Regions from separate parts of the Paenibacillus chartarius genome, predicted to be linked through region 3. Evidence: riboswitches for the same ligand, from Rfam matches in the RefSeq annotation. Region 3 holds a riboswitch; each other region holds the start of a gene.
The links. A riboswitch is a leader RNA that binds a small molecule or an ion and turns the genes downstream of it on or off. The one in region 3 is predicted to bind cyclic di-GMP.

Region 1 (7,548 bases), on a different contig from region 3:
CCAGCAGCAGATCGAATCGGAGGGCTGATCGAAACGGCGAAATCGCTTACGGGCATCCGGTACGCCTGGGGCGGCACGACAACCGCAGGCTTTGACTGCTCCGGCTTCGTGAATTACGTGTACAGCCAATACGGGATTAACCTGCCCCGGACGTCCCGTGAAATGCTGGCTTCGTCCGGCACGCCGGCAGCCTCGTCCGACCTGCGCCAGGGCGACCTCGTCTTCTTCACGATCGGCCGGATCAGTCATGTCGGCATTTATTTGGGCAATGACGCCTTTATTTCAGCTACTTCGACACACGGCATTCACATCGATTCGCTGACGAGCAGCTACTGGGGTCCCAAATTTGTCGGCGCCAAGCGGGTCATTTAGTTCATTCCCCTCTCATGACAAGGCATGCTGTCTCATATGGTACAGTATAGACCTTATTGCGGAGGGGACGACGATGGCTTCTGTATTAATTGTGGACGACTCGTCTTTCATGCGGGTGCTGCTTAAAGAAATGATCGAACAGACGGGGCACGAGGTGGCGGGCGAGGCCGAGAACGGGCTCGAAGCCGTGTCGATGTACATCCGGCTTCGGCCCGATATCGTAACCATGAATATCGTTATGCCCGAGCTCTTCGGTATCGAAGCGGTGCGCAGAATTCGACAAGTCGATCCGCGGGCGAAGGTGATCATTTGTTCTGCGATGGGCAATTCGTACAACGTGGTGGAGGCGATTCAAGCCGGGGCGCTCGATTTTATCGTCAAGCCGTTCGACGCCGCCCGGTTGGGCGAATCGATCAAGCGGCTGATGAACCGGTTGTGATCGCTTAGCAGCCCATAAGCCAAATGTACTAATGTTAAATGACTTGTCACAAAAAAATACGGGACTTTTCGACTATATTCGTGTATAATGTGGAAAAAGCGACAAAGGCAAACTTGTTGAAAAGCAAGGACGCAAAGCTGCGGGCCTAAGGAGAAATCTAAGGCAGCCGGGCTGCCGAACGATGGGTCAGAGAGCTTTCCGCCATCCTTCGGGATGGTTTTTTTGCTGTAGACGCCGTTTTTTGATACAGACAAAGGAGCTCTTTTATGCGCAACCGCTGGTTATTTTCCTTAGGACACCTCTTAACCCCGATCATGATATGTATTGCTATGGCCCGGTCCGCGTTCGATTTGTCCTATGTATTTCTCATCGTTTTATCTTCGCTATGGGCGCTGATTTTAACCAGATGGGTGGACACCCAGGCTTTCAGCGGCCAAGCCCGCAAGCTCCCCGTTGCGCTGATGGTCATGGATATTTCTTTGCTGAGCCTTATTCTGGCCATTCCCGACTGGTCGGTATTTTCCCCGATTTGGATTATGCAAAGCATTCTGCTCTTATATGCCGTTGAGTACGGCTACCGCACCTCTGTTTTGTTCGGAGCGGCCATAATAGCTCTCGCTACGCTGTTCGAATTGAAGCTGAACGTGCCGTTGGAGCAGTTTGTAAGCGATCTCTTTCCATTTGTTTTAGTTGCCTCCCTTAACGTCGTCGTGATCGGGAAAGTGACGGACAAGCTGCAGCGGCTCGCCTATTGCGATACGCTCACGTCACTGCCGAACCGCACCTTCATGCAAGCGGCGCTTCAGGAATCGGTCGCCCAAGCCGCCGAGACGAAGCAGAAGGCCGCCTTCCTGTTGTTCGACTTGGACAGCTTCAAGCATGTCAACGACACACTCGGTCATGAAGCGGGCGACGAGCTGCTGCTGCAGGCTTCGGTGCGGCTGCGCAGCCAGCTGCCGCTTGGCGTAACGCTTGCCCGATTTGGCGGCGATGAATTTACGGCCATCATTTCCCCGTACGACCATGTGGACGATGTGCAGGAGGTCGCAGAGCTCATTCTGAACGCGCTCCGGGAACCGTTTCATATATCGGGTATTCCGCTGCACATCTCCGCCAGTATCGGGATTTCCCTCTATCCGCAGCATGCCGGAGATGCCGCAGAGCTGCTCAAGTATGCGGATGCGGCGATGTACAGCGCCAAGAAGCAGCGCAATCATTACGAGTTCTTCCGCCCTTCCGATGCCGCCGACTCGGCGGAGCGGCTGTTCCTGGAGTCCGACCTGACTGCGGCGCTCGGCCGGGGCGAATTTGAGCTGTATTACCAGCCGCAGATCCGCCACGGCTCCATTATCGGCTTCGAGGCGCTGCTTCGCTGGAATCATCCGACCCGCGGCCTCATTCCACCGGCTTCGTTCATTCCGCTGGCGGAGCAGCGCGGACATATTCTCGGCATCGGCAACTGGGTGCTTGTGACCGCATGCCGGCAGTTCCGGGACATGCTGGAGCAAGGGCATACGCTTGAACATATCGCCGTCAACATTTCGGTGTCGCAATTTTACCAGCTCCACTTCGTCCGCAACATCCATAATGCGCTGATCGAATCCGGTCTGGAGCCGCATTATTTGCAGCTGGAAATTACGGAAAGTGCAGCGATGAAGAATGTGCCGTATTTCATCGATACGTTGAACGAGCTGCATAAGCTCGGGATCAAGATAGCGATCGACGATTTCGGAACCGGCTATTCCTCGTTCAACTACTTGTCCCAGTTTCCATTGGATGCGCTTAAGATCGACCGCAGCTTTATTTGGAATATGGACAAGGGCGACAAGCACGTTTCCGTAGTAGGCGGCATTATTTTGATGGCATCGGCGCTGCAGCTCGACGTCGTCGCCGAAGGTGTCGAAACGCAGGAGCAGGCGCAGCTGCTGGAGGAGCTCGGCTGCACAGTCGCGCAGGGCTACTTGTACGGACGTCCGCTCCCGCTGCGGGAAGCGTACGCGCTTCTGGGCGAACCGGGGCAGCACGCAGCGGCCCTGACAGGCTAATGTCGCCTGCGCCGCAGCCACATACAGCATTGCGAAGAAGCATGACCCCGCTGGGTATTTCCCTGCGGGGTTTCTTTATGGCAAGCTACAAGTTTTGACAATTTCCCTCAAAAACACCTATATATAGCCGGGAAGCCGTTTACACCATTTTCCCGGTCGCGCTATAATAGATGCAACAAGTTTCCTCCCAAGAGGTGGATCAATTGAAAATACGGAATATTTTGTTCCTTCTGCTGTCGATCAGCTTAACGGCGTGCGGAGCCGCCAAACCTTCGTCCTCATCTCATGCTCAAGCTCATTCCGACCACAAGCCGACGCTCGATGTCAAGCTCGAGGTAAGCGGCAATCAAGTCACCGTCAAGCTTACGACCGATATGCTCATTGCTCCGGATAAGCTCGGCGCCGCCCGCAAGGAAGGAGAAGGACATATTCACATGTATCTGGACGACGGCGAGAAGATTGCAGTCGCCTCCGAGGTACAGGTATTCAAGGACTTAAGTCCCGGCCCGCACACGCTGCGCGTTTCCCTTCATAATAACGACCATACGCCTTACGACATTACCAAGTCGTTTGACTTCACCATCCAATAACTATGCTGCGATGAGGTGCCCGCTTTGTTGTTTCGTAGATTAAGTCTGCAGTCCAGAATGATTGCTCTTGTTACGGCGGTCACCTTCGTGATGATGTCGGTCATCGTATGGTTCGATTCTTACAGCTTGCAGAAATCGGTAGAGGAAACATACATCAGTCAACTGAACGGAATGACCATTGCGATCAACGGGCGATATGAGGAATCCCACAGCATCACCGATGTTCAGCAAATTTTCGATTATATCCAATATAAAAACAAGAACGTGCTGCAGCTCACATTGTATGGTAAGAAGTCCGTTCTGGCAGCTACGGACCGGGAGCGGATCGGACAGCCTACACCTCCCGCGATCCTGCAGACCGTGGAATCGGGCCGTACGTCGGTTACCCATATGCGGGACGAGGCTGACGGCGTGCCGAAGGACCTGCTCGCCGCACCGCTTAAGGAGGACGGCAATACGTTCGGGGCCATCGAGCTGCTGCTTGACACAACGGATACTTCAAAGCTTGTCCGGGAGCGCACGACACTGATCATCGCCGTAGGCTTGGCCGCAACACTCCTCCTCCTGTTCGTGCTGTCCGCCATTATTCGCACCATGCTCATCCGACCGCTGCTGCGCGTGCGGGAAGCCGCTCTGTCGGTCAAGCAAGGGCAAAATTACAAGGATATCCATCTCGACAACGCATCCCTGGAAATTCGCGAGGTCGCTTCCGCATTCAACGAAATGGTGCATAACCTCGAAGGCCGGTACAATGAGCTCGAGCAAGCGATGAACACCATTCGGCAAACCCAGAAGCAGCTGGTCGAATCGGAGAAAATGGTCGCGCTCGGCAACCTGGTTGCCGGCGTCTCGCACGAGATTAATACGCCGCTCGGAATCGGCGTTACGGCGGCATCGTACATCGACGAGAAATCGAAGGAGTTTGCAGCGCTCTACGAATCCAGCCGAATGAAACGCTCCGACCTGGAGGAGTATTTGAAGACGGTGCGCGAAACGACCGGCATGCTCCAGACGAACCTGGCCCGCGCCTCGGAGCTCGTCAAGAGCTTCAAGCAGGTCGCCGTCGACCGCTCCGCACAGATACGGCGAAGCTTCAACGTCAAGCAGTATGTTCAGGAAGTTCTGGTCAGCCTCAAGCCGAATCTCAAGCGGACGAAGCTTCAGGTTTCCGTGCAGGGCAGCGAATCGGCCGCCATTACCAGCGATCCCGGCGCACTCTCGCAAATCATTACGAACTTCATTATGAACTCCATTATTCACGCCTACGATGCCGATGCGGAAGGAACGATTCGGATCGATATCGCCGAAAGCGAGACCGGCGTTACGATCCGCTACTCCGATGACGGCAAGGGAATGCCCCCTGAAATCGTGGAGCAAATCTTCCATCCTTTCTTCACGACGAAACGCGGTGCCGGAGGTACGGGCCTCGGCATGCATATCGTCTACAACCTGGTTACGCAGTCCTTGGGCGGAACGATCCGATGCGAAAGCGAAGTCGGTGCGGGTACGACCTTTACGATCCATATTCCGATGAGCGAGGGAGAACTTTCATGACCCATAATCAAGACGACCTGCTGATATTCGCCGACGAAGACCCGGCCGGCCCGGACGAGCGTGAGCTTGCAACGGAGACGTGGAAACTGCTCATCGTCGACGACGAGCAGGAAGTTCACCAGCTGACCAAGCTGGTGCTGAGCGATTTCGTGTTTGACGACAAGCCTTTGGAGTTCCTAAGCGCCTACACCGAAGCGGAAGCCAAGCGCATCATCGAAGCGAATCCCGATACCGCTATTATTTTGCTGGATGTAGTTATGGACCAAGACGATTCCGGCCTGCGGATCGCCAAGTTCATTCGTGACGAATTAAAGTTCCGCCAGGTGCGGATCATCCTGCGGACCGGCCAGCCCGGTCAAGCTCCGGAACGGCTCGTAATTACGGATTACGATATTAACGATTATAAGGAAAAGACCGAGCTGACGACGCAGAAGCTGTTCACGACGATCATGGCGGCGCTCCGTTCATACCGGGACATTATGGTGATTGAGAACAACAAAATCGGCCTGGAGAAAATCATCAAATCGTCCGCAGCCTTGTTCGAGCTGCAATCGCTGAAGAAATTCGCCTCCGGCGTATTGACGCAGCTGACCTCGATTCTGAATCTGCATAAGAATGCGCTGCACTGCAACTCCTTCGCCGTAGCGAAGGGCCAGGAGGAAATTTATGTCCTTGCAGCAACGGGGGATTTCGCATCCGACGTGGAGAAACGGATCGACGAAATCGTTCCTGCGGCTGTGCTGAAGCTGATCGAGCAGTCGTTTCAGGAGAAGCGCTCCTACTTCTTTGAGGATCACTTCGTGAGCTATTTTCAGAGCAAAACCGGGATGGAAAATGTCATTTACTTCGACGGCTCCAAGAAGCTCAGCGAGCTGGACCGCTATTTGATCGAAATTTACTGCTCCAACGTGTCGGTCGCCTTCGAAAACATTTATTTGAATGAAGAGGTCGAGAACACGCAGAAAGAAATCATCTTCACATTAGGCGAAATCGCCGAGACGCGCTCGAAGGAAACCGGCTATCACGTCAAACGGGTGGCGGAATATTCGAAGCTGCTGGCGCTGCGCTACGGCCTTCCCGAAGAGGAAGCCGAGCTGATCCGGCTCGCATCGTCGATGCACGACGTCGGCAAGGTGGCGATCCCGGACGCCATCTTGAACAAGCCCGGCAAGCTGACTCCGGAAGAGTTCGAGGTCATCAAGAGCCATACGAGCATCGGCTTCTCCATGCTGAACCATTCCAACCGCAGCATCATTAACGCCGCCGCCATTATCGCCAATCAGCATCATGAAAAATATAACGGGCAGGGCTACCCGAACCGACTTGCCGGCGAAAACATCCATATTTACGGACGGATTACGGCGATAGCCGATGTCTTCGACGCGCTTGGCAGCGACCGGGTGTACAAGAAGGCATGGCCGCTCGACGACATTCTGGATTTGTTCCGGCGGGAACGCGGCGAGCACTTCGATCCGAAGCTGGTTGACATCTTCTTCGACTGCCTGCCGGACCTGCTGAAAATTCGCGATAAATATTCGGATACCAAGCTGTTCTAGGCAGATGGCGCAGGCGCAGTGTGCCATGTTCTCCGGCGAATCTTCCGAAAAGGCGAATCAATGGACATGCATCTTCCCGCCGGAAATGCCTGCGTAAATACAGCAATCTCTCAAACAGCCGCTTATCCAAGCTCGATGACTGCGAAAGTGCAGCCATTTGAAGTTTGATCAAAATGGCTGTACGTTTACATGAATCCATTTGCTCTGTTTATATCGAAAAAGAACCTTCAATTCCAAGCGTACCCTGGAAATGAAGGTTCTTTGCTTATGTTATCCGGATTGCAGCGGGACAATCGCGGCTGCGCTTCGGGGCTTCCGGCCGAAATACTGTCTAATTTACCCGAGCTGATATCCATATGACTATCATGACTGCGGGTCAACACCCATTTTACCTTTGACGGGACAATCAACCATCATCGCGGCCGTTCGCCGGAATACTCTATTATCATCTAACGCCGATCATTGATTGCCTAAGGAGTGACAAAGTGAAAACGGTACGGTTACGAACAAAGCGCACTCTTGCGAAGACCCGCTCGCAGCAGTCATCCGGGAGAACGGCTGGAGCCGCAAGTTCGGTTTCGAAAGGATTCGCAGGAGCACGATCGTCCTGGACAATCCGCCCTCAAGGGCTATATACCGCGACGAAGAAGTACTTGATTGCCCGGTATGGAAAAACTCGGTATACCCGCTATTACAAAGTTCATCACAGCGGCGACGTTACGAAGCTGTCCGACAGCAAGGGGCTCGATGCGCAGCCGCCGAAACATTTTCGCAGCACGACGTTCCAGGCTTCCCCGTGTTTCACGGCGCTCATTCCGAACGCTCGCGTCTGGGAGAAGAACGGGGCTGTCATCACCCCGGACAACAAACTGCTGAGCGATGTCTCCTGGGACTATCGCAAAGGGCTTGTTCACGGCAGCAAGCACAACGTGTTCAAGGTGTGGGAGCCGCACCGGCTGAAAACTTATTCGGGCACGGCCGCGCTGCTCACC
Region 2 (7,548 bases), on a different contig from region 3:
GGCCGTTCTCGACGAGACGGCTTCTCCGCTATGCTCTGACGCGGTCGTACACGATCACGTGCCGCGAAATGCCGGCGAGATCCAGCACGATCTCGCTCTCTTGCCACGCATGCACGCTTTGCAGCAGCGCCAGCACCCCGTCGGCCTGGCCTTGGCCGACCTCAAAGGCGACGAGCTGCGGCAGGCGCGGCAGGCGCCGCAGCTCGTCCGCCAGGCGGCGGTAGAAGACGAGCCCGTCTTCACCGCCGACGAGCGCCAGCTGCGGCTCGTACAGCCGCACCTCCGGCTGCAGCCCGGCCATGTCGCCGGCCGGGATATACGGCGGGTTCGACACGAGGATGTCGAGGTCGACCCCGCCGCTGATGTAAGGCTCGAGGAGGTCTCCCTCGAGCCATTCCACGCGCGCGCCGTGCCGCGCCGCGTTGCCGCGGGCCATCTCCAGCGCCGCCGCGGAGATGTCCGAGCCGTACACGCGCCAATCCGGGCGCTTGACGGCGATCGTCACCGGGATCGCACCGCTACCCGTGCCGACATCGCCGAGCACCGGCCGCCGGGCCGCCGGACTTTCCTCCGCGACTGCGCCCGCAGCGCCGCCGACCGTCGGCGCCGTCGCGCCTCCAGCAGCCCCGCCGCTCGTCGCCGCCGCATTACTCTGCTCTCCGTCGCCTGCATCGCTCATCGCCACCGCAGCACCCCGGCTGCTGCCAGCCGCACCGCCGGCACCATCATCCCGGGGAGCGTCCGGCCATAGCTGCGCGCCCAGCTTCAATACCCGCTCGACCAGCAGCTCCGTCTCCGGCCGCGGGATCAGCACCGCCGGCCCTACACGAAAATCCAGCCCATAGAACGTTTGCTCGCCGATAATATACTGCACCGGCTCGCCCATCGCTTTGCGGCCAAGCCACTGCTGCCATTGAAGGCCTTTCTCATCTTCGGGAAACGGCTCGCTCCAGTTCAGCAGCATTTTTGTCCGGCTCCAGCCTAACAGCTCCTGCAGCAGCAGCTCAGCATTAGCGGCAGCCTCCGCTACTCCGCGGCCGGCAAGCCACGTACACGCTTCGGCGTATGCCTCGCGAATCGTCTTGCCGCCCCCGGCACTCGACCGCGTCCAATCCGCATCGCCCTGGCCGCTCAAATACGTCACGTCCGACCAATCGCCGATTTCCGCCGCCCCCTATTCCAATCATCCATTCCCCGCTATCCGGAAGCCTATCAGCAGCCGTCACAAAACCAACTGCACCCAGCCCCTATAGCGCCACAAACGCCCAGCTTATACCTCTTCTTTGATATCCAGCGAATCCGTTTGCGCCGCTAGCGTCAACGCATTTACGATCTCGTCCATATCCCCGTTCAGCACCATGTCAAGCTTGTGCAGCGTAAGACCGATTCGGTGGTCCGTCACGCGGCTCTGCGGGAAGTTGTAAGTCCGGATCCGCTCGCTGCGATCGCCCGTACCGATCTTGTTCTTCCGCTCGCCGGCATACTTCGCTTCCTCTTCCTGCCGCTTCATGTCAAAGATGCGCGCCCGCAATACCTGCAGCGCCTTCACCTTGTTGTCGTTCTGGGATTTGCCGTCCTGACAGGTCGCCACAATGCCCGTAGGCACGTGCGTCACGCGCACAGCGGATTTCGTCGTGTTCACGGACTGTCCGCCCGCTCCGCTCGAGCAGAACGTATCGACGCGAATATCGCTGTCCTTAATCTCGATATCGAACTCTTCCATCTCCGGCATCACAACGACCGTCGACGTCGACGTATGAATGCGTCCGCCCGACTCCGTCACCGGCACCCGCTGCACGCGGTGCGCCCCGCTCTCGAACTTCAGCTTGCTGTAAGCGCCCTTGCCGTTCACCTGGAACACAATCTCCTTGAAGCCGCCGAGATCGTTCAAGTTCGCGTCGAGCACCTCCGTCCGCCAACCCTGCGCGTCCGCATATTTCGTATACATCCGGTACAGATCGCCCGCGAACAACGCCGCCTCGTCGCCGCCGGCCGCGCCGCGAATCTCGACGATTACGTTCTTGTCGTCGTTCGGGTCCTTCGGCATCATAAGGACGTGCAGCTTCGCTTCCAGCTCCTCTTTCCGCGTCGAGAGCTCCTCCAGCTCCATCTTGACCAGCTCTTTCATCTCGTCGTCGAGCTTCTCCTGCTGCATCTGCTTTGCCGCGTCATACTGCTCCAGTACCGTCTTATACTCCATATATGCATCGTACGCTTCTTGAAGGTCAGACTGCTCCTTCGAATATTCGCGCAGCCGTTTCGTATCGCTCGTGACGTCCGGATCGCAGAGCAGCTCGCTCAGCTTGTCGTACCGGTCGGCCAGAGCCTGCAATTGATCCAACATGTTCGGTTCACCTCTAATCGATAAATTCTGTTCCTACATCATATGAAAAACGCCGCGAGAAGTCCATATCCCCGGGCGTCCATAATCTTACACGTTAAAACGGAAATGCATGACGTCCCCGTCCTGCACTACGTATTCTTTGCCTTCCAGCCGCAGCTGGCCTCTTTCCTTCGCCGCGTTCATCGAACCGGCCGCGACGAGGTCTTCGTAAGCGACAACCTCCGCCCGGATAAAGCCGCGTTCGAAGTCGGAGTGAATAACACCTGCCGCTTGCGGCGCTTTCGTTCCTTGACGAATCGTCCAAGCGCGAACCTCCTGCACGCCCGCGGTAAAATACGTATACAAGCCAAGCAGCTTGTACGCCGCGCGAATCAGACGGTTCAGCCCCGATTCCTGCAGCCCCAGCTCCGCCAGGAACATCTCCTTGTCTTCGCCTTCCAGCTCGGCGATCTCCGACTCGACCTTGGCCGAGATCGGCACCACTTCCGCGCCTTCGGCGGCCGCGTACTCCTTCACCTTCTGTACGTACGGATTGTCGTCCGCAGATGCCACTTCGGCCTCGCTGACGTTCGCCGCGAACAGCACCGGCTTCATCGTGATCAGGTGCAGGTCGCGCACGAGCAGCCGCTCTTCGTCCGTCAGCTCGACGCTGCGCGCCGGCTGGTCGTTGTAAAGCGCCTCCTTGATGCGTTCCAGGCACTCGACCTCTTGGGCGTACTTCTTGTCTCCGCCCTTCATATTTTTACGGGAGCGTTCAATGCGCTTCTCCACCGTATCGACGTCCGCAAGGATAAGCTCCAGATTGATCGTCTGAATGTCGCCGAGCGGATCGACCTTGCCTGCCACGTGCGTAATATTCTCATCCTCGAAGCAGCGGACGACGTGAACGATCGCATCCACCTCGCGGATATGCGCCAGAAACTTGTTCCCCAGTCCTTCGCCCTTGCTTGCGCCGGCCACCAGACCCGCGATATCGACGAATTCGAATGCCGTCGGGACAATGCGCTCCGGTGTCACGATGTCCGCCAGCTTCTGCAGACGCTCGTCCGGCACTTCAACGACGCCGACGTTCGGATCAATCGTACAGAACGGGTAATTGGCCGATTCGGCCCCCGCTTGAGTAATCGCATTGAATAAGGTCGATTTACCGACGTTCGGCAATCCGACAATGCCTGCTTTTAACGCCATCTATAGACACGCTCCCAGCCCAATTAGCAATCTTGCTCTCTTCAACTACACAATTATATAGTATCTGAGCCGCAAAGTCACCCTTCGCTGTGATTCCGGCATCCGGAAGCGCTCCTCACCTCGCAAGCTCCCGCACCGCCTTCAGCCCAAGCTCCACTTCCTCCGGAGTATTATAAATACCCGGTGTGAAACGAGCGTAGCTCACCTGATACGGCGAAGACGTCGCAATGATCTTCTTCTCTTTGAGCCGGTTCACCGTTTGCTCGGTCGTATACCCCTGAACCTCGAACGCGACGATCCCCGAGGACAGCTCGCCCTGCATCGGCGTATGCACCGTAACACCGTTAATTTCCCGCAACCCTTCCTTAGCCTGCCGATGCAGCTCCGCCACTCTGCTGCGAATGCGGAGCTTTCCGATCGATTCCACCCAATCGAAAGCGTCTTTGAGCGCCCAGCGATGCTCGAGGGAATGAAAGCCCCCCGGGGTCATTTGCAGCCCGTCCATCTTCTCCGGCCTTGGCAATCCGAATGTCATCGCATCCATGACGTACGTAAAGCTCGGGATCGTCGGCCGCATCATCTGCCAAGCTTCCTCCGTAGCCGCGATCAGGCCGGTCCCGCGGGGACCGTACAGCCACTTGTGGCAGCCGGCGACAAACACATCGCAGCCAAGCTCGCCAAACTCCTCCGTTTCGATTCCGAAGCCGTGTACGCCGTCTACGACGACCCAGATACGCCGTTCCTCGTCCCGCTCCCGATTCATCGCCTTGACCGCACGGCAAATTTTCGCAATCGGAAGCTTGAGTCCCGTACTGGAATGCACCCAGGTTAACGCCAATATTTTCGTACGCTCCGTAATGGCTCCGGTAACCGATTCAACGATCAGCTCCTCAGTTAACCGGCTCAAGTCCTTGTACAATTCGACAAACCGGCGTTTTCCCCCCGCCCGCTCCGCTGCCAGCCGTATCGCTTCCAGATGACTGTAATGATCATGCTGGGTCGCGATGACCTCGTCACCCGGACCTAGCTTAAATCCATGGTAAACCAGTCCGAGCCCCATGGTCGTGCTGTCGGTTAGGGCTATCCGCCCAGGGTCGTCCACCCCCAAATACCGCGCCGCGGCAATCCGCACCGATTGCGAATACTGATTCTCGTGATCCAGCACGTATGAAACCGGATCGCTGTCCAGCTTGTCCCGATAACGAACAATAGCTTCCCTCACCGGCTTCGGGTGGGAAGCTATAAATTGTGACGCACCTAAATGTATGTAATCCGTAGATAGCTCGAATTGCCGACGAACCGTATCCCAGTTCCATGTTCCGTCGTGATCGTCCGACGCTTTCCTTGCTGCCCGCTCCTGAACTGGAGAAACGATTTCCATAACGATGTACCCTCCCAAGGCTGTTCCGCCACATGTCCTGACCTATTTTCCCTGGGCTGGGCTATCCTTATGCACCGCAATCGCTGCCGTTTCCGTTACGCTCGCGCCGCTTTGGCTTGAGCCTTCGCTTGATTCAGCGCTTCCCGCTTCTTGTTCTCTTCCTTTGTCCGGTAATATGTCTCCACCTGCTGCTTCAACACATACGCCCTCAGACTGTTCATCTGATCCGCGGACATATTCGTAAACTGCGCTCCGTAATAGTAGCCGTACTCCTTCTTTTCGCGGCGCACGATTTCCGCCTGGATCGGCACTGTACTGCTCAGCTTCATCTCCATCTCCAGCTGTGTCGCATTCGCCAGCTCAAAATGACCGAACATGGAGAACCCGATCCCGCTTATCGAGATGTTATTGATCGTCAGATTCACCGGCTCTTCCAGCTCGCGGCGCTCCTGCGACTTCGCTTCCGTAATCGCCTGAAGCAGGCCTTCCTCCGCCACTTCAATCCGCGGGTGCTCCCGGCGTTCCGCGAATTTATTATTATTTTCCGGCGGATTCAAGATAATGAGCGAACCGTTGGCCTTCGCCACGACATGCGACTCGAACACATGAATGCCCCCGGTGGAATAAATCGTAATCTTCACCTTGTCGCCAAGATTAAACGATTTCAGGTCGGACATTTCTACCTCGATGATATCGCCTTCGACATAGGTCAGCTGGCCTGTGGAGACGTAGTCCTTCTTCATGACGACCGTGTTGCTGTTCAATTTGATTCCGAACGGATTTGGCTTATTGCCCGACATAGTTTTCACGCTTCTTTGGATTGGTGGGGTTGGAACAGCTGACATTGGGTAACCACCTCTCTTCTTCAAAATAAAAACCCGGACCAGATCCTCTTGTTGAGGATCTGCCCGGTTACGAAGAAACGGCAGCTACGCCATACTTCGGTAACCAGGCGATCATGACTCGTTTGAGCTTTAGACCCTCGGCTTTGCGTCCTTACCTTTCGGTAAGTTTGCCATTATCGGTATTCATATTTCATTCGACAAGTTATTAGGCATCCTGAACTAGATTGTACTGTAAGTATACCTACTGCAAGTCACAAATTCAATCGATTCAAAGAAATTTTATAGTAATTTGATCCTATATAAAATGTGCATGCTGCGCTATTGACCGCCGCCTGTCAGCCTCCGCAGCACGGTGCCGAATTCAGCCCAGGTTAAGGGGGCATCCGGGTCGTGCGGCTGATTGATCAAGCCCTGCCGGGACAGCCATTGCATAGCCTCCTGCTTCCAATCCGTTACCGGCGCCGTCGGGGCCGAACCTGTCGAAATGGCTTGCATTTGTTCGCCGATCCGCAAAATATCTTGCCCATATGTCGTCCCCGGTACGGCCCACTTGCCGTTCAAATCCTCCCAGTTCGGTGCCGTCCCCCGCAGGCCCGCCGATTGCAAAATCGAGAACCGCGGATCGACGAGCGTCGTCCCCGCCGGAAGCGGCGCCGCCGTCGCGTACCCGTACAGGTGCTGAATTTGAGCCTCGATACCTAGCTCCGGAGTCGGGAAGGAGGCCCCCGCTTCCGTACGCGACGTACTTCCCAAGCCGGCAAAATTGTTCTGCGACGCGTTCACCGAACCGCCGAACCGCCAATAATTCGTTTCCAAAATCGATTGTGCGAAGGCGAGGTCCCCGCGCACATGGTATCTGCGCCCAATGGATAAATACAATTCTGCATAATCAGGAGCTGATGGGTTCACACTGCGAACATATTGGCGCATTTGATCGGCGGTCATGGTAGGTGCGCCAAGGATCGGCGTCCCGCTGCCAACATATGCCATAGCATTTTCCCCCTCATGTTGAGTTAGAGTTATCCCCTGCTAGTTTATGCACAGCCTTCGGAATCCGTACGGGCAGCTGCCCAGCCCAGCTGAAAGCTTGCGCAGCCGCGGCTCTTCCCCTATGATTAGTGGAAGATTATACCCTGTTGATAACGATTATCCACAAGGTTGTCCACAACATGTTAACAACGAATGCTTGTTCGTGGATTATCCACATGGGGATAAATCAGGATGAGGAGTTGTCCACACGTGGAGAACGAGAACCACGAGTTTTGGATGAGAGAGGCGATCGCCGAAGCCCGCAAAGCCGAAGCGCTGCGCGAAGTACCTATCGGAGCTGTCATCGTGAAGAATGGAGCGATTATCGGGAGAGGCCATAACCTCCGGGAAACCTCCAAGGATCCTACGCTGCATGCGGAAATGATAGCGATCCGCGAAGCCAGCGAGCGGCTGGATGCCTGGAGATTGCTCGACTGTACGCTGTACGTCACGCTCGAGCCGTGCCCGATGTGCGCCGGGGCCATCGTCCAATCGCGTCTGCCGCGGGTCGTATTCGCTTCCCCCGATCCGAAGGCGGGATGCGCCGGCACGCTGATGAATTTGCTGGAGGAATCCCGGTTTAACCATCGGGCGGAAGTCATCGGCGGGGTGCTTCAAGAGGAGTGCTCGGCGATGCTGTCAGGGTTCTTTCGAGCGCTGCGGGGCAAAGTCTGAAGGTGCGGGGCCTTACCCTCGACAACCGGCTTTGCTCTATTGCATCAGCGCTTGAATCGTGCTATATTATTTTTGCTATGCGCCCG
Region 3 (7,548 bases):
AACTTGTGTTACGAAGAGCGTAAGCGTGCGCCTTTGAACTTGTGTTATTTCATGCAGGGAACACGAGTTTACGAAGCCGCAGCCCTCATATTTCAATTCGCAGTCCACTCCCGGCCTCAGGCCGACAGCTCCATTCACAAGTCTCGAGAAATCGGGACTTTTTTTTTCTAAAATTTACACATAAAAAAATAAATCCTGTTCACACTAATAAAGGCTTCAGGGAGAACCGGATACAGGCATCCTAATGAAGACCTTTGAACCTCGAAAATAGAAGGGAGAACATCCATGTACAACCAACAGTTCGGCAGCAACATCGGTTCCCAGTACCAAGGTTTCCAGCGCCAATATCAGCCGGTCGGTCAAGTACAATCGTTCTACGGTCAGTCTCAAGGCCAACAGCAGCAGTACGGCAGCTACCCTTCCTCGGATAGCTACCACACGGCTAATTACCGCGGCAACCAACTGGGCCATGACGCCGGCCTGCGCGGCGACTCCTTCACACCTGCGCAACAGCAGCAATTCGGCGGTCAAACGGCAACGAACTACGGCAGCTTCGCTTACGGCGTACGCGGCAACGAGCAAGCGTACACAGGTCAAAACAACGTGCAATCCCAATTCGGCTTCAACAGCCCGTTTGGCACGCAATCCCGTTCCTTCGGCCAAATCGGCACATCCTTCAACCAAGGTACTGCTATTAACCAAGCTTCTTCTTTTGGCCAGCAATACGGCAGCTATCCTTCTTCGGAGAGCTATCACACGGCCAACTACCGCGGTAACCAGCTCGGCCATGACGCTGGCCTGCGCGGCGACTCCTTCACGCCTGCACAGCAGCAGCAATTCGGCGGCCAAAGCAATGTGAACTACGGCTCCTTCGCTTACGGCGTGCGCGGCAACGAGCAAGCTTACAGCGGTCAAAACAACGTTCAATCCCAGTTCGGCTTCAACAACGCATTCTAATAATTGGCAATAACTGCCTGGCGGGTCTTCGGACCCGCTTTTTCTTTTTGACAAAATCGCTTCTAATCGATACCATCGTAAGTAATAGAGGAGGTCGGCTGACTTGAACTGGATGGGCAATTTGCAGCAGCTGGGTCGATCGCTCATGATCCCCACCATCGCGCTGCCGGTTGCAGCGATTTTGCTGCGTCTTGCGGACTTGCCTTGGGATGCGATAAACGCCGGACCGCTCGGTGAAGTGCTGTATTTGGCGGGCATGAGCATTTTTCATTATTTACCGGTTATTTTCGCCGTCGGGGTTGCACTGGGCCTGGCGGATAACGCCGGAATTTCGGCCTTGTCGGCCTTGCTCGGCTATGTCTTGCTGACAGGCATAACACAGCATTATTTGGGGGATACGTTCCAGCTTGGGGTATCCGGCGGGATCCTGATCGGACTGATCGCGGCGATTCTGTACAACCGTTTGAAAGAGGTGCAGCTGCCGGAATACATTCAGTTTTTTGGCGGGCCTCGTATCGTGCCATTATTTATGGGCGCTGCAACCATTGTTGTTTCCTATTTGTTTGTGCTTATCGGCCCCGGACTGCAGACAGTAATGGAGCGGCTCAGCACCTTTTTGCTTGGGCTCGGACCTGTCGGTGTAACGATTTACGGCATTATTTACCGGCTGCTCGTACCAAGCGGCCTGCACCACATTATCAACAATTTTTTCTGGTTCCAAGTCGGAGAGTACAAGTCTCCGGACGGTCATTTGGTTCACGGCGATTTGCCGCGCTTTTTTGCGGGCGACCCGACTGCAGGTATCTATATGGCGGGGTTGTACCCGATCATGATGTTCGCACTGCCGGCGATCGCGCTCGCCATCATTCAGGAAGCGCGCGAGGATCTGAAGCCGAGCATTCGCGCGACGTTCATGACGGCCGCACTGGCATCGTTCCTGACCGGCGTGCACGAGCCGATCGAATTCGCTTTCCTGTTCGTGGCTCCGTATTTGTTCATCATTCACGCCTTGCTGTCGGGTCTTGCGATGGGCATCGCCTACATGCTGGATATTCATCATGGATTTTCGTACTCGGCCGGATTTATCGATTATGTGATCAACTTCCACCTCTCCCATAACGGAATCTTGATCCTGCCGATCGGAATTCTGTTCGGGCTGCTGTATTACTTGTTATTCCGGTGGGCGATCCGCCGCTTCCGCATTCCGACGCCGGGCCGTGAAGAAGGCTCGCCGCTCGAGGAGTGGGCAGGCAGTATTCCGTACCGCTCGCCTCTCATTTTGCAGGCGTTGGGAGGAAAGTCGAATATCAAGAAGCTCGAGGCGTGCATAACGAGGCTTCGTCTAACGCTGGTGAACGACAAGCTGGTCGATATTGCGGCGCTACGCCACCTGGGTGCAGCGGGAGTCATTCGTTTGGGCGCAGGAAACGTACAGGTTGTGTTCGGCACATATTCGGAACTGATCCGCGAAGAAATTATGAAGGCCATTACGAAGGATGTCCAGCTCGTGTCGTTCAATGCGCCGATGCAGGGACGAATGATCCCGATCGAGGAAGTGCCGGATCAAATTTTTGCAAAGAAGCTTGTCGGCGGCGGAGTTGCCTTTTATCCGGAACGCGGTGAGCTCGTCTCTCCCGTAGCCGGGCGCATCATGCATATATATCCGACGCATCATGCGCTGGGCATCGAGACCGAGCAAGGACTCGAGGTGCTGCTCCACATCGGCATCGACACATCGAATTTGCCCGGCAAGCCGTTCACGGCCGTTGTTAAGGAAGGCGACCGCGTCGAGCCTGGTCAGCTGCTGGTAAGGTTCAACTACAGCAAGGTGAAGAAGCTCGCCACTTCTCTAGCCACACCTATGGTCATCACGAATTCAGATAAAGTACGTTCCTGGAGCTTCGCGCCGTTCAAAACCGTAAAGCGCGGCCAAGCATCCGTCATGTCGGTCGTACTGAAATCGGAGCAAACGGCAAAGGGGAGTGCACATGATTAAAGGGATAGGAGCATCTCCGGGCATCGCGATCGGCAAAGCGTTCGTCGTTCCTGCATGGGAGTGGGATTTTCCGGATAAAGCGATCGATGTGACGGATTTGGCATACGAATTCGAAAGACTGTACGAAGGTATTCGTTCTTCGAAGGACGAGCTGGAATATATTAAGCAGGAATTCAAAGAAGTCGTCGGGCAGGAACAATCGACGATCTTCGATGCGCACTTGGCCATTCTGGAAGACCCGATCTTCATGAACGAAATTCAGGGGATCATCGAGCGCCAATACAAAGCGGCTGAAGTTGCGGTGAAGGAAGTCATCGACAAGTTCGTCGGCATGTTCGATCATATCGACGATGAATACATGAAGGAACGGGCGCTCGATATTCGAGACGTCGGCAATCGGCTGCTGAAGCATTTGCTTGGAGATATGGAGGAGGAAGCCATACCGCCGACCGATCATCCGTACATTTTGGTCGCAAAGGAGCTTGCCCCGTCCCAGCTCGCCCAGCTCGACCCGTCGAAGGTGCTCGGTATTGCCACAATGCTCGGGGGAAAGACGTCACACACGGCGATTATGGCCCGAGCGATGGCGCTGCCGCTCGTACTCGGCATGGAAGGAAAGCTGATCAAGCCGATTCAGAACGGAGATTTGCTGATTGTCGACGGTGTAGAGGGCATGGTGTATGTGAATCCGGAGCCGGCTATCGTCGAGCGGTACCGGGCCAAGAAGGAAGCGCTGCTCAAGCAGAAGGAGCGGCTGCAGCAAATTGCGGACATCGCACCGGTGACGGTCGATCAGAAGCTTGTAAGGCTGGCGGCGAATATTAATACGGAGAAGGAAGTCGAACACGCGCTGCGCAGCGGAGCTCTCGGGGTCGGCCTGTTTCGCACCGAATTTTTGTACATGGACCGCGACAGCGCGCCGTCTGAGGAGGAACAGTTCGATGTTTACCGACGAGTGGCGGAGAAGCTGGGCGGCAAACCGCTGATCATTCGTACGCTCGACATCGGCGGAGACAAGAGGCTCGATTATATGGCGCTGGCCAAAGAAGATAACCCGTTCCTCGGGTATCGGGCCATTCGCATTTCGCTTGACCGGACGGAGCTGTTCCGCACGCAGCTGCGAGCCGTACTGAGAGCCAGCCATTACGGCAATATCAAGATGATGTATCCGATGATCGCTTCTCTGGAAGAGGTGCGTGCCGCGAATGCGCATCTGGACTCGGTGAAGCGGGAGCTGACCGCTGAAGGGATTCCCTACAATGCCGCGATGGAGGTCGGGATCACGATTGAAGTTCCGGCGGCCGTTATGATTGCGGATGCTTTGGCGAAAGAGGCGGCCTTCTTCTCGATCGGGACGAACGATCTCGTCCAGTATGTGCTTGCAGTCGATCGGATGAACGAAACGATTGCCCATTTGTATGAGCCGTTCCATCCGGCTGTACTGCGGCTGCTCAACATGACGGTGGAGGCCGCGAAAAACGCCGGTATTCCCGTCGCCGTCTGCGGGGAGCTCGCCGGCGACGTCAAGGCGCTTCCAATTTGGCTTGGCCTTGGCATTGAGGAGCTGAGCATTTCGGTGCAGTCCATCCTTCAGGTTAAGGACAGGCTGCTGCAAAGCGATCAAGCGGAGTGCCGGAAGCTGCTCGAGGAGCTGCTCAAGCTGCCGACCGCTAAAGAAATTCATGAACGGCTAAGCGAAGCGGAAAGGCAGTATTCGGTGTCGGCATCGAGCTGCCGTGACTGAATGCTGCACATATTTTCATAAAAATCCGTTGCCAAACCGCTCGTTTATGGTACAATGGAAGTAGTTCCAAAGTTATACAAATCGTAAAGGGCAAACTTGGTGAAAATCAAGGACGCAAAGCCACAGGCCTAACGCGGCCGCATCGTTCGCCGATGCCCGCAAAGGCGGCTGGGTTGCCGAAATTTGTAGTGCATTTCCGGACCATACGGAGAGAGACTGCTCATTTCGGGAGCAGTTTTTATTTTTTTCCAAGAAGGGGTTTTGAGAATGCAAGGGACTTTCGTGCCAACTATGCCTGAACTCGTTCGATATCTCATTGACCAGCTGAAGCCGAACAAGGACGGCAGTACATGGAGATTATCGGCCGCAGCTTGTTCGGAGCAGTTGTTCTGGATGAAGCTGGGGACGGATAACGGCGAACAACATATGATGCTGGGCCTGCCTACGCACGTTGCGCAATATGTGCTGCCTCAGCTGGACGAGGCATCCGTACGCGAAGCCTGGAACGAACCTGAAGCGTTCTTAACCGATCTCGAGCAGCTGAGCAGGAGCTTGCCGAGCGGCAATCATAAGCTCGTCATCGCTCCTGTTCAGACTCCGTTTTATGGGGAAATACGCGTTACAGCTTCGTATTGAGTCGAATTCATTTGCCGGCCAAGGCGTCGCAGAACGCTTTCGCGTATGGCGGCAAGTCCGGCGGACGGCGTGCGGATACAAGATGTCCGTCAACGACAACCTCCTCGTCGAACCACACCGCGCCGGCATTCTCCATATCGTCGCGGATCCCCGGGGTTGACGTCACTTTGCGACCCTGTAAAATCTTCGCTGAGATAAGCACCCATCCGGCATGGCATATTTGTCCGATCGGCTTGCCGGACCGGTCCATCTCCCGAACGAGCTCCAGTACCTTCGGATAACGCCGCAGCTTGTCCGGCGCCCAGCCCCCCGGTACGAGCAAGCCGTCATAGTCCGCTGCGTTCACTTCATCAAAGGAAAAGTCGCTCCTCGCAGGAACACCATATTTGCCGGTATAAATTACGCCTTTCTCCGCACCCGCCAAGTGTACCTCCGCGCCTTCCTCGCGAACCCGGTAAACCGGATACCAAAGCTCCAAGTCTTCAAATTCCTCGTCGACCAAGCTTAAGACTTTCTTACCTGTCAGCCTCATGCGATCCCTCCGTCTGATGTTTCCATTATTGCGCCAATGCTTCGCTCCCATTTTACCATATGTCCCGTGTTGTCAAAAACTAACTGCGCTTCAGGAGCAGGAATATGCTCGTCCGAATCGAATATATCGGGTAACGGCGCTAAGCCCAATTTGCTTGGTGTGTGCTCTTTTCATGGGGGTCTGAAGGAGAGGATTTTGTGCAAAAGACTTGCAAGTGCGGATGTATGATGAATATCCGCCTACGCACCGTCATTTACCTGAACAAAGTAGATATCGAGAATGTCCCGATCTACACCTGCGATGCTTGTCAGCGAAGTGAAGTGCTGCCCAGCGTCAAAGCGGAGCTGACCGGTCTCATTGCCGATCTCGGCAACATGCCGGCGAAGAAGAAGCTGTCGTTTGACGAATTATCGGAAATTGCGTATCTCATGCGTAAGGTGTCGGAGAAGGAGCATCGAACCGACAGCATCGAGCGTATAGTGGAGGAGCGAATCAACGAGCTGCTTGACATTATGCTGATTGCCCAATCCCTCGGCGATGAGATCTGGATGGAAGAGATTCGGAAACGGCTTGCGCAAATTACCCAGCATTCGTTATCGGCCTAAACGGGACTTATGAAAAGTCCTATTTGGTTTTCATTGCAAGAAGGCGCATTTTGTCGTATCATTATCGTAAATGTAAAGTGTGCGCTTATTATTTTACGATAAATGGAGAGAGAGCCAACGTGACAGTTACGATTTACGATGTTGCCAGAGAGGCCGGGGTTTCCATGGCGACTGTATCCCGAGTCGTCAATAATAATCCGAATGTAAAGCCGCAAACGCGCAAGAAAGTGTTCGAGGCAATCGAGAGACTCGGTTATCGGCCTAATGCCGTAGCTCGAGGCCTCGCGAGCAAGAAGACGACGACGGTCGGTGTCGTCATTCCGGACATTTCGAACTCGATCTTTGCGGAAGTCGCCCGCGGCATTGAAGATATTGCGAACATGTATCACTATAATATTATTTTGTGTAACTCGGACAAGCGCAAGGAAAAAGAGATTCGTGTCGTCAATACGCTGCTGGAGAAGCAGGTGGACGGGCTCTTGTTCATGGGCGGCGTCGTAACGGATGACCATCTGCAAGCGTTTAAAACCGCTTCCGTTCCGGTTGTTTTGTGTGCCACGGCTGACGAGAAGAAGACGATGCCTTCCGTCGATATCGATCATGAAGGAGCTGCGTTCGACGCCGTGAACGAGCTCATTCGGGAAGGGCACCGCGATATCGCTATGATTACAGGTACGCTGCAAGACCCGGCGAACGGCTACGCCCGTTACCAAGGCTACAAGCGCGCATTGGAAGAGGCTGGAATCCAGGTTCGCGAGCAGTTCGTTCGTGTCGGCAACTATCGGTACGAATCGGGCATGGAAGCGGCAAAATATTTCTTGGAGCAGGAGCAGCGTCCGACAGCGATCTTCTCCGCAACGGACGAGATGGCGATCGGAGCGATCCATGCGATCCAGGATCAAGGGCTCAGGGTACCGGAAGATGTATCGGTCATTTCGATCGACAACATCCGGATGGCATCAATGGTTCGTCCGCAATTGACGACGGTCGCTCAGCCCATGTACGATATCGGTGCGGTATCGATGCGGCTGTTGACGAAGCTGATGAACAAAGATGCCGTAGAGCAGTCGCAAGTCGT
Region 4 (7,548 bases), on a different contig from region 3:
GGCGGATACGATTATTTTCACAAGTCTTCTTCAGAAACCGGAAAAATTGCGGAATCGGGGGAAGCAAACCTGGAGACGGGCATTCTGAAGGGGCAGCTTGCGCCGGAATTTTCGCTTACGGATTTGCAAGGGAATCCTGTTCACCTGTCTGATTTTAAGGGCAAGAAAGTGCTGGTCAATTTTTGGGCGACATGGTGTCCGCCGTGTCGGGTGGAAATGCCCCATATGCAAAAATTTTATGAGGATTACCAATCGAAAGACGTTGTGATTTTGGGTGTTAACCTGACACCTACCGAGGAAAATCCGGATAACGTACAAGCATTTGTGAAAGAGCAACAGCTCACGTTCCCCATCGTTCTGGACAAGGAAGGAGACGTCATGCAAACCTATCAGGTTGTCGCCTATCCCACGACATTCTTGCTGGACTCGGACGGAGTGATTCGGGAAAAGTTTCAGGGCGCGATTAATTACGACATTATGAAAGAAGCTGTTTCCAATATCAAATAAGACGGGAGAGGTTATGCCGCATGAGTCAATCGGTTAAAAAATTGATTTTGTTAACACTATCCGCTTGTCCGATGGGCCGCTCCATGAATACGGTCATCGGAGAATTGCTTGCCTGCAAAAAAGAGCTTGCATATGAAGTCGTCTATGTGGATGTTGACCATGAAACGACCAATCGATATCGCATTAAGATGAATCCCACCACGCTCTTTTTGGATGACAGCGGCGTTGAATTGTACCGTATTGAAGGTTTTAAAGAAACGGAAGAGGTATGGAACTTGATTAGACAGATAGAAGAAGGATCGCTGCGATCGGAAGCGCCGCGGGAAGAAAACCGGGAGACTACCGAAACTTACACGATCTATTTGTTCCAAAACGGCAACGCCGTTCCGGTGGAGACAACGGTGATCAACAAGACTTCCGTTAAAGCGCCAAGAATAACAACGATTCAACAATTGTTGCGCACCCGGCCTGAAGGATTTGACAATCCGTTTCCGGCAGACACTTCGCTTGAGCGGGTTTCCTTTCATCATGATTCTTGCGTCGTAACGCTCCGTTCGACAAATGAAGTGAGCATGGAAGAAACCGATCGGATGAAGACGTTGCTCAATCGTACCTTGGCGGCCTATGGAATTACCGATATCAAATTGGAATGGACGATTTCTCGTTAGCCAATCATGTAAGCAAAGAAGGTTTAAAAGCCTTTTATTATTCCAATGTCGGGTTACCATGGCAAATATCACTCAATTCTGCACTCATCGGTGGAGTTGAAATAGACGTGTCGCTAGATGTCACGATAATCTACCAAATATGATTTGAGAACAAAGACTATCTGGGCCTGAGGAAAAAAGTACTAAACTCTTTCAAGCGATTATTCGACAAATTCAAAAATTTCCCATTTTGGTTCTTGCCTGTTCCACAACCTGGTAATATAATAATAGGTAATAAGTCTGACTTGGATAATGGCAAACCTGTTCGAAAGGCAGGGACGCAAAGCCACGGGTCTTCTGCATAATATTATGCAATGATAGCCGGGTTACCCTACAGTCATCCAGAAGATACTACGTGTTTGGGGTAGTGTCTTTTTTGTTTTTTAGAAAAAATTGACGAAAGGAAGTGATCGTCTTCGATATGTCCTGGGATTAATGTGAGATCGAGGTCTTAGGAAATTCAAACTAACTGAGGGGAGATGTAATGAAGCACAGTAGAGATTTTTCGCAGTTTGACGGAATATTGGCCAATGGGGTGAATCATGCGGTTATTGATGTCGACAATACGATTACCAAAAGCAACATCGTACAGTTTTACTTGTTCATCAAGAGAGAACGCCTGAAGAACCGGCTGCTATGGTGGCTGTTTCTTGTTTACTGCTTGGCTGCGGCTCCATTCTATCTTGCAGTGGATCGTTTGTCGAGAGATTGGTTTAATCACGTATTTGTGCAAAGAAAGTTCGGGAAGTACGCCTATGAACAGCTAGAGAAATACGCTCAAAGGTATTTTGAAGAAATGCTCAAGAGGCAATTTATCGTTCCTGTGCACGATCTCATCTTTTATTTGAAGGAAAAAGGAGTTCAGGTCACGTTGTTGTCAACCAATTTCGATTTGATCGTAAAGCATTACGGAGCGTATTTTCAGGTTCCCTATGTATGTTTGCCCGTCGTTAAACAGGATTCGAGGATTCGAATCGACTTTTCTCAGCTGAAAGGATTTAAGCGCAATTACATCCAACGCTTGAATCCTGCAATGACGATGGCGATTGGAGATTCCAAGTACGATCTGCCGATGCTGGAGCATGTCCATTACCCGATCATCGTGGCAAACAAGAAAAAGAAATGGATGAAGTCGATACAGAGGGAGGCTGTCTTGATTCGAGCATAATTGAAGCCTCTGTCCACGACGGCGCTCCTCTTTAATCGGTAGTCAAAACGATTAAAGGAGTTGGACCGAATGGTCTTTGTACTCATTGCATTGTGGACGATTGCAGCCATTTTGCTGATTATCAATCCCAAAAATGAACCGACACGCTGGGCGGCATTTACCGCATTTACAGGCGGTGGCGGGGGATTGTCGCGCGCGGTAACCGAAACGATCTTGCCCTATCTGGAGCAGTATCAAATCTCTACGCCTTCCCTTGAAGCATTCTTATTAAAGATGCACATGTTCGGCTCGTTTATGAATCATAATGGACTTCCTTATTGTTTTTTGATGTTCGCCGTCAGCTACTCCGGGTTATTCCGCCGTAAAAAGAAAATGATCCTCGCAGGGGTGCTTCCCATCCCGATCATCGGGATGCTTTTCCTCACGTCGTTCACTCCCCCGATCCAGCATAACTTTCAAGCGCTGTTTTTTTGGTGCGTACCTTATCTGATCGTTGGTCTTATCCTGTTAACATACAGTTTTATGAAAGAGAAGAATCCGAAACGGAAAAGAAGCCGTTTATTTTCCAATATTGTTGCATTTCCCCCGATCCTGTTTCAAATCGTGGCGAACTATACATTAAAGGCGTTTTTCGATGTTCAGGAAGTATGGCGGTTTATGCCGTTTGTGATTACGATTCTGCTGGTAACATTTTTGCTCCTCGGCATCAAATATGGCGTACTCGGCGTCCGGATAAAGTTCGAAAAGGACCGGTTGGACGGTACGATGCGCGCCATCTCGTACGGGACAAGCATATTGAACCACACGATTAAAAATGAGGTCGGAAAAATCCGGATTGTCGCCGATCAGATTCGAAATCTGGCAGCTTCGTCTCATCAGGAGAAAATTGCGAGCGATGCAGCCGTTGTGCTTGATTCGACCAAGCATATGCTGGATATGGTGACGCGCATTCAAAACCGGACGCAAGATATCATGCTGAAAGAGGGGATTCATGAGGTAACGGACATCCTAAGCCGCGCGCTTTCGATGACGAAAGTGTTCTTGGAAAAGCGGAGCGTTCAGGTTCATACGGATGTTGATAATAAGGCGATTTATCTACTCTGCGATCCGGTTCATCTTCAGGAAACGTTCCACAATATCATCGTCAACGCGGCCGAAGCGATGGAGCCGGGAGGAATGTTGTTCATTTCGGTATGCGAAACGCGGAAGCATCTTACGATCGTCTTTAAGGATAACGGAAAGGGAATATCACAAGACGAGCTTACCTATTTGTTCGATCCATTTTATTCAACCAAACATCGCAAGCAAAACTTCGGTCTCGGATTGACGTACTGCTACAATGTTATTCAGCAGCATGACGGATCGATCGATATTCAAAGCGAATTGAATGTCGGGACGTCGGTCGTAATTCAAATTCCACACAAAAGGATTCGATCCCATTCGCTTCCGTTAACCGAGGTGAGGGACATTGGATCAAATCAAGGTTATGTTGGTTGAGGATGATGCCGTCTGGCGTGACCAACTCACAAGTTTCCTGAGCCGCGAGCATGATCTTGTCGTCGTCGGTTCGGCGGCGAACAGGGAGGATGCGGTTCATCTCGCCAGGCTTAGTGACGCGCATGTTGTGCTCATGGACCTTATTTTATCCGATAATGGGTATGACGGACTTGAAGCGGCCATGGATATTTTGGAAATAAAGCAAACCAAGATCATTATGCTGACCGGCATCGACGAGGAAGAGGCAATTATGGATACGTATGCGGCAGGGGCAGTCAATTATGTAACGAAGGCCCACTTCGAAGATATTCCCTGCGCTATTCGCGCTGCCTACAATAATTTGAATTACATTCATCCGGATTCGGCTGGTGTGCTGGTGAAGGAATTTCGGCGGATGAAAAGAGAGCAACGTAGTAAGCAGTTAACCTCAGCCGAGCAGGAAATATTAAGGTTCATTCATAAAGGGTACAAGCAATCAAATATTCAAAGCAAACTGCATGCAACTGAAAGCACCATAAAAAAGCATGTGAATCGTATTCTGAAGAAGCTGGGAACCCGCTCCAGCCGTGAAGCTGCCCGAAAAGCCAAGCGTCTTGGGATAATTGATTAGAATCTCAAAGCAAACAGTCCGGCTTTTAATGGAAGACCGGGCTGTTTTTCTGTCCTACAAACATTAAGCTTCTTCTTGAGTTAAAGACGAACAAATTCATTTGACTAGAATAATTTCATCTTGACATACCCTAAGGGGGTATAGTATATTTGTTGTGGGGTGATAAGTCGTGGCGAACCAAGAGGAATTGCTACCGGATGAAGCTGACCGTTCTTGTTGTTCTCCAGAAAGCGAAAGGAAAAGCCATCATTCGGACAAAATGAAGAACAACTTGATATCCCGTTTGAACCGTATCGAAGGCCAAATTCGCGGAGTTAAAGGGATGATTGAGAAGGATACTTATTGTGACGATGTACTGAACCAGATCGCGGCCATTCAGTCAGCCTTAAACAGCGTTGGCAAGCTTTTGCTTGAAGGACACATGAAAAGTTGTGTCGTGGAACGCATCCAGGCCGGAGAACATGAAGTCATTGACGAATTGTTGATTACGGTTAATAAATTAATGAAATAATGAAATCATAAATATCGGAGGGATTTGTATGAAACAAGCAACACTTAAAGTGAACGGTATGTCCTGCCAACACTGTGTCAATTCCATTGAGAAAGCCTTAAAAGAAATAGGTGCGTCGGCTCGTGTTGATCTGAAAGGCAACTCGGTTACTGTAGAATACGATGAAAATAAATTATCCTTGGATGCCGTGAAGGAAGCCATTGAAGAACAAGGCTACGAGGTTGCCTAACAGGCATGGGGGGTCACTTGCTGGTGGCCTTTCTTTTTATTATTATAAATACCCTATAGGGGTATGAAAGAGGCGGTTTACATGCAAAACACGGAATCCCCAAAAAAACAGCAAACGACCTTGCAAATATCGGGTATGACTTGTGCCGCATGCGCAAACCGGATTGAGAAAGGATTAAACAAACTGGAAGGTGTATCGGAAGCGACAGTTAACTTTGCTCTCGAGCAGGCGTCCGTTACTTACGATCCGGATAAAGTTAAACTTCCCCAAATCGAGCGGAAAATTCAAGAGATCGGATACGATACCGTCAAAGAAGCCGTTGATTTTGAAATCAGCGGCATGACCTGTGCCGCCTGTGCCGCCCGGATTGAGAAGGGGCTCAGCAAACTGCCCGGAGTGTACAAAGCAACCGTCAATCTGGCACTGGAGACGGCACGAGTAGAATATTCACCTGCTGAGGTGTCCGCTTCGGATATGGTGAGGAAAGTGGAGCAGCTCGGCTACAAAGCAGCGATAAAACAGGAAAAACAAGAGTCTGCAGACCACAGAAAAAAAGAAATCAAGAGACAACAAAAGAAGCTTCTCATTTCCTCCCTTTTGTCACTGCCGCTGTTATGGGCAATGGTCGGTCATTTTTCGTTTACCGCCTGGATCTGGGTGCCCGAATTGTTCATGAATCCGTGGTTTCAATTGCTTCTGGCAACGCCCGTTCAATTTATCGTCGGCCGGCATTTTTATATCGGAGCGTATAAAGCGCTTCGGAATGGCAGCGCCAATATGGATGTTTTGGTGGCGCTCGGCACGTCGGCCGCTTACTTCTATAGTCTTTATTTAACGGTTCAATGGGCCAACCAGGCTGGGGCGCATCATGTGCCTGCTATGTACTACGAGACAAGCGCCGTGCTGATTACGCTCATTGTTCTCGGAAAACTGTTTGAAGCGTTAGCGAAAGGCCGTTCATCGGAAGCCATCAAAACCTTGATGGGATTGCAGGCCAAGACCGCACTTGTCGTTCGCGACGGTCAGGAAGTTTCCATACCGATAGAGGAAGTTGCCGTAGGTGATGTTGTAATCGTGAAACCCGGCGAAAAAGTGCCTGTTGACGGAATCGTGCTTGAAGGTTCATCTTCTGTGGACGAGTCGATGCTGACGGGTGAAAGCATTCCTGTCGGTAAGCGGCAGGGCGATCCGGTGATCGGAGCCACCATCAATAAAAACGGCATGCTCCGCATTGAGGCAACCAAAGTAGGAAAAGAAACCGCGCTTGCGCAAATCATCAAAGTCGTCGAAGAAGCGCAAGGTTCCAAAGCGCCGATTCAACGGATTGCGGACGTGATCTCGGGTATATTCGTTCCCATTGTCGTCGGGATTGCTGTGATCACCTTCCTGGTGTGGTATTTCGGTGTCGAACCCGGTCATTTTTCCGGCGCTTTGGAAAAAGCGATAGCGGTGCTTGTCATCGCTTGTCCGTGCGCGCTCGGATTGGCAACGCCAACCTCCATTATGGCCGGCTCTGGCCGCGCGGCGGAGCTCGGAATTCTGTTCAAAGGCGGAGAACACCTGGAATCGACGCATAAAATTACAACTGTCGTGTTGGATAAAACCGGTACGGTAACGAAAGGCAAACCCGAGCTGACGGATGTTATCGTTTCGGAATTTATCGATGAAAGCCGCTTTCTTGCTTTGGTGGGAGCGGCCGAAAAAAACTCCGAGCATCCGCTTGCGGAAGCGATCGTAGCCGGCGTGCGGGAAAGAAACATCGTTCTGCCGCAAACTGAAGCGTTTGAAGCCGTTCCGGGTTATGGCATTCGGTCGGTCGTCGAAGGCAAAGAGGTTCTGATCGGAACAAGAAAATGGATGGTCAAAAATCAGATCGATGCGGAATCGGCTTTCGCAACGATGAATGCACTTGAGGAATCGGGAAAAACCGCGATGCTTGTTGCCGTTGATGGGCGTTACGCCGGTATCGTAGCGGTGGCTGACACGATCAAAGACACTTCCAGGCGAGCCGTTGCCCGGTTGAAAGAACTCGGCCTCGATGTCGTCATGATCACCGGTGACAACGAACGAACCGCCCGTGCGATTGCAAGGCAGGTCGGGATCGACCGGGTACTGGCGGAAGTGCTGCCCGAAGGCAAAGCGGATGAAGTTAAGAAATTACAGCAATCGGGCAGGAAAGTGGCGATGGTCGGCGACGGCATCAATGACACCCCGGCACTTGCCACAGCCGATATCGGAATGGCCATCGGTACGGGTACCGACGTTGCCATGGAAGCTGCAGATGTGACGCTGATGCGCGGCGACCTGAACAGCATTCCG

Region 1: another riboswitch for cyclic di-GMP. It lies ahead of ACFFK0_RS16340 (putative bifunctional diguanylate cyclase/phosphodiesterase); the one in region 3 lies ahead of ACFFK0_RS12065 (hypothetical protein).
Region 2: another riboswitch for cyclic di-GMP. It lies ahead of ACFFK0_RS28915 (flagellar brake protein); the one in region 3 lies ahead of ACFFK0_RS12065 (hypothetical protein).
Region 4: another riboswitch for cyclic di-GMP. It lies ahead of ACFFK0_RS14055 (haloacid dehalogenase-like hydrolase); the one in region 3 lies ahead of ACFFK0_RS12065 (hypothetical protein).

The regions. Positions count from the first base shown of each region.
Region 1 covers NZ_JBHLWN010000067.1:83,734-91,281, forward strand. The annotation lists gene ACFFK0_RS16330 (C40 family peptidase) at 1-372, shown strand, start outside; gene ACFFK0_RS16335 (response regulator) at 446-811, shown strand; cyclic di-GMP riboswitch class I at 908-990, shown strand; gene ACFFK0_RS16340 (putative bifunctional diguanylate cyclase/phosphodiesterase) at 1,078-2,856, shown strand; gene ACFFK0_RS16345 (hypothetical protein) at 3,060-3,446, shown strand; gene ACFFK0_RS16350 (sensor histidine kinase) at 3,474-5,000, shown strand; gene ACFFK0_RS16355 (DUF3369 domain-containing protein) at 4,997-6,556, shown strand; gene ACFFK0_RS16360 (glycosyltransferase family 61 protein) at 7,042-7,548, shown strand, end outside.
Region 2 covers NZ_JBHLWN010000120.1:40,881-48,428, forward strand. The annotation lists gene ACFFK0_RS28895 (N5-glutamine methyltransferase family protein) at 29-1,144, opposite strand; gene prfA (peptide chain release factor 1) at 1,271-2,344, opposite strand; gene ychF (redox-regulated ATPase YchF) at 2,432-3,532, opposite strand; gene ACFFK0_RS28910 (aminotransferase class V-fold PLP-dependent enzyme) at 3,648-4,913, opposite strand; gene ACFFK0_RS28915 (flagellar brake protein) at 5,009-5,713, opposite strand; cyclic di-GMP riboswitch class I at 5,854-5,940, opposite strand; gene ACFFK0_RS28920 (glucosaminidase domain-containing protein) at 6,077-6,748, opposite strand; gene tadA (tRNA adenosine(34) deaminase TadA) at 6,980-7,462, shown strand; tRNA gene ACFFK0_RS28930 (tRNA-Arg) at 7,542-7,548, shown strand, end outside.
Region 3 covers NZ_JBHLWN010000046.1:90,173-97,720, forward strand. The annotation lists gene ACFFK0_RS12050 (hypothetical protein) at 286-957, shown strand; gene ACFFK0_RS12055 (glucose PTS transporter subunit IIA) at 1,061-2,953, shown strand; gene ptsP (phosphoenolpyruvate--protein phosphotransferase) at 2,946-4,697, shown strand; cyclic di-GMP riboswitch class I at 4,777-4,878, shown strand; gene ACFFK0_RS12065 (hypothetical protein) at 4,965-5,333, shown strand; gene ACFFK0_RS12070 (type 1 glutamine amidotransferase domain-containing protein) at 5,341-5,865, opposite strand; gene ACFFK0_RS12075 (hypothetical protein) at 6,090-6,470, shown strand; gene ccpA (catabolite control protein A) at 6,590-7,548, shown strand, end outside.
Region 4 covers NZ_JBHLWN010000054.1:27,360-34,907, forward strand. The annotation lists gene ACFFK0_RS14045 (TlpA disulfide reductase family protein) at 1-507, shown strand, start outside; gene ACFFK0_RS14050 (thioredoxin family protein) at 528-1,175, shown strand; cyclic di-GMP riboswitch class I at 1,459-1,548, shown strand; gene ACFFK0_RS14055 (haloacid dehalogenase-like hydrolase) at 1,699-2,382, shown strand; gene ACFFK0_RS14060 (sensor histidine kinase) at 2,452-3,879, shown strand; gene ACFFK0_RS14065 (response regulator) at 3,851-4,489, shown strand; gene ACFFK0_RS14070 (metal-sensitive transcriptional regulator) at 4,659-5,000, shown strand; gene ACFFK0_RS14075 (copper ion binding protein) at 5,029-5,229, shown strand; gene ACFFK0_RS14080 (heavy metal translocating P-type ATPase) at 5,311-7,548, shown strand, end outside.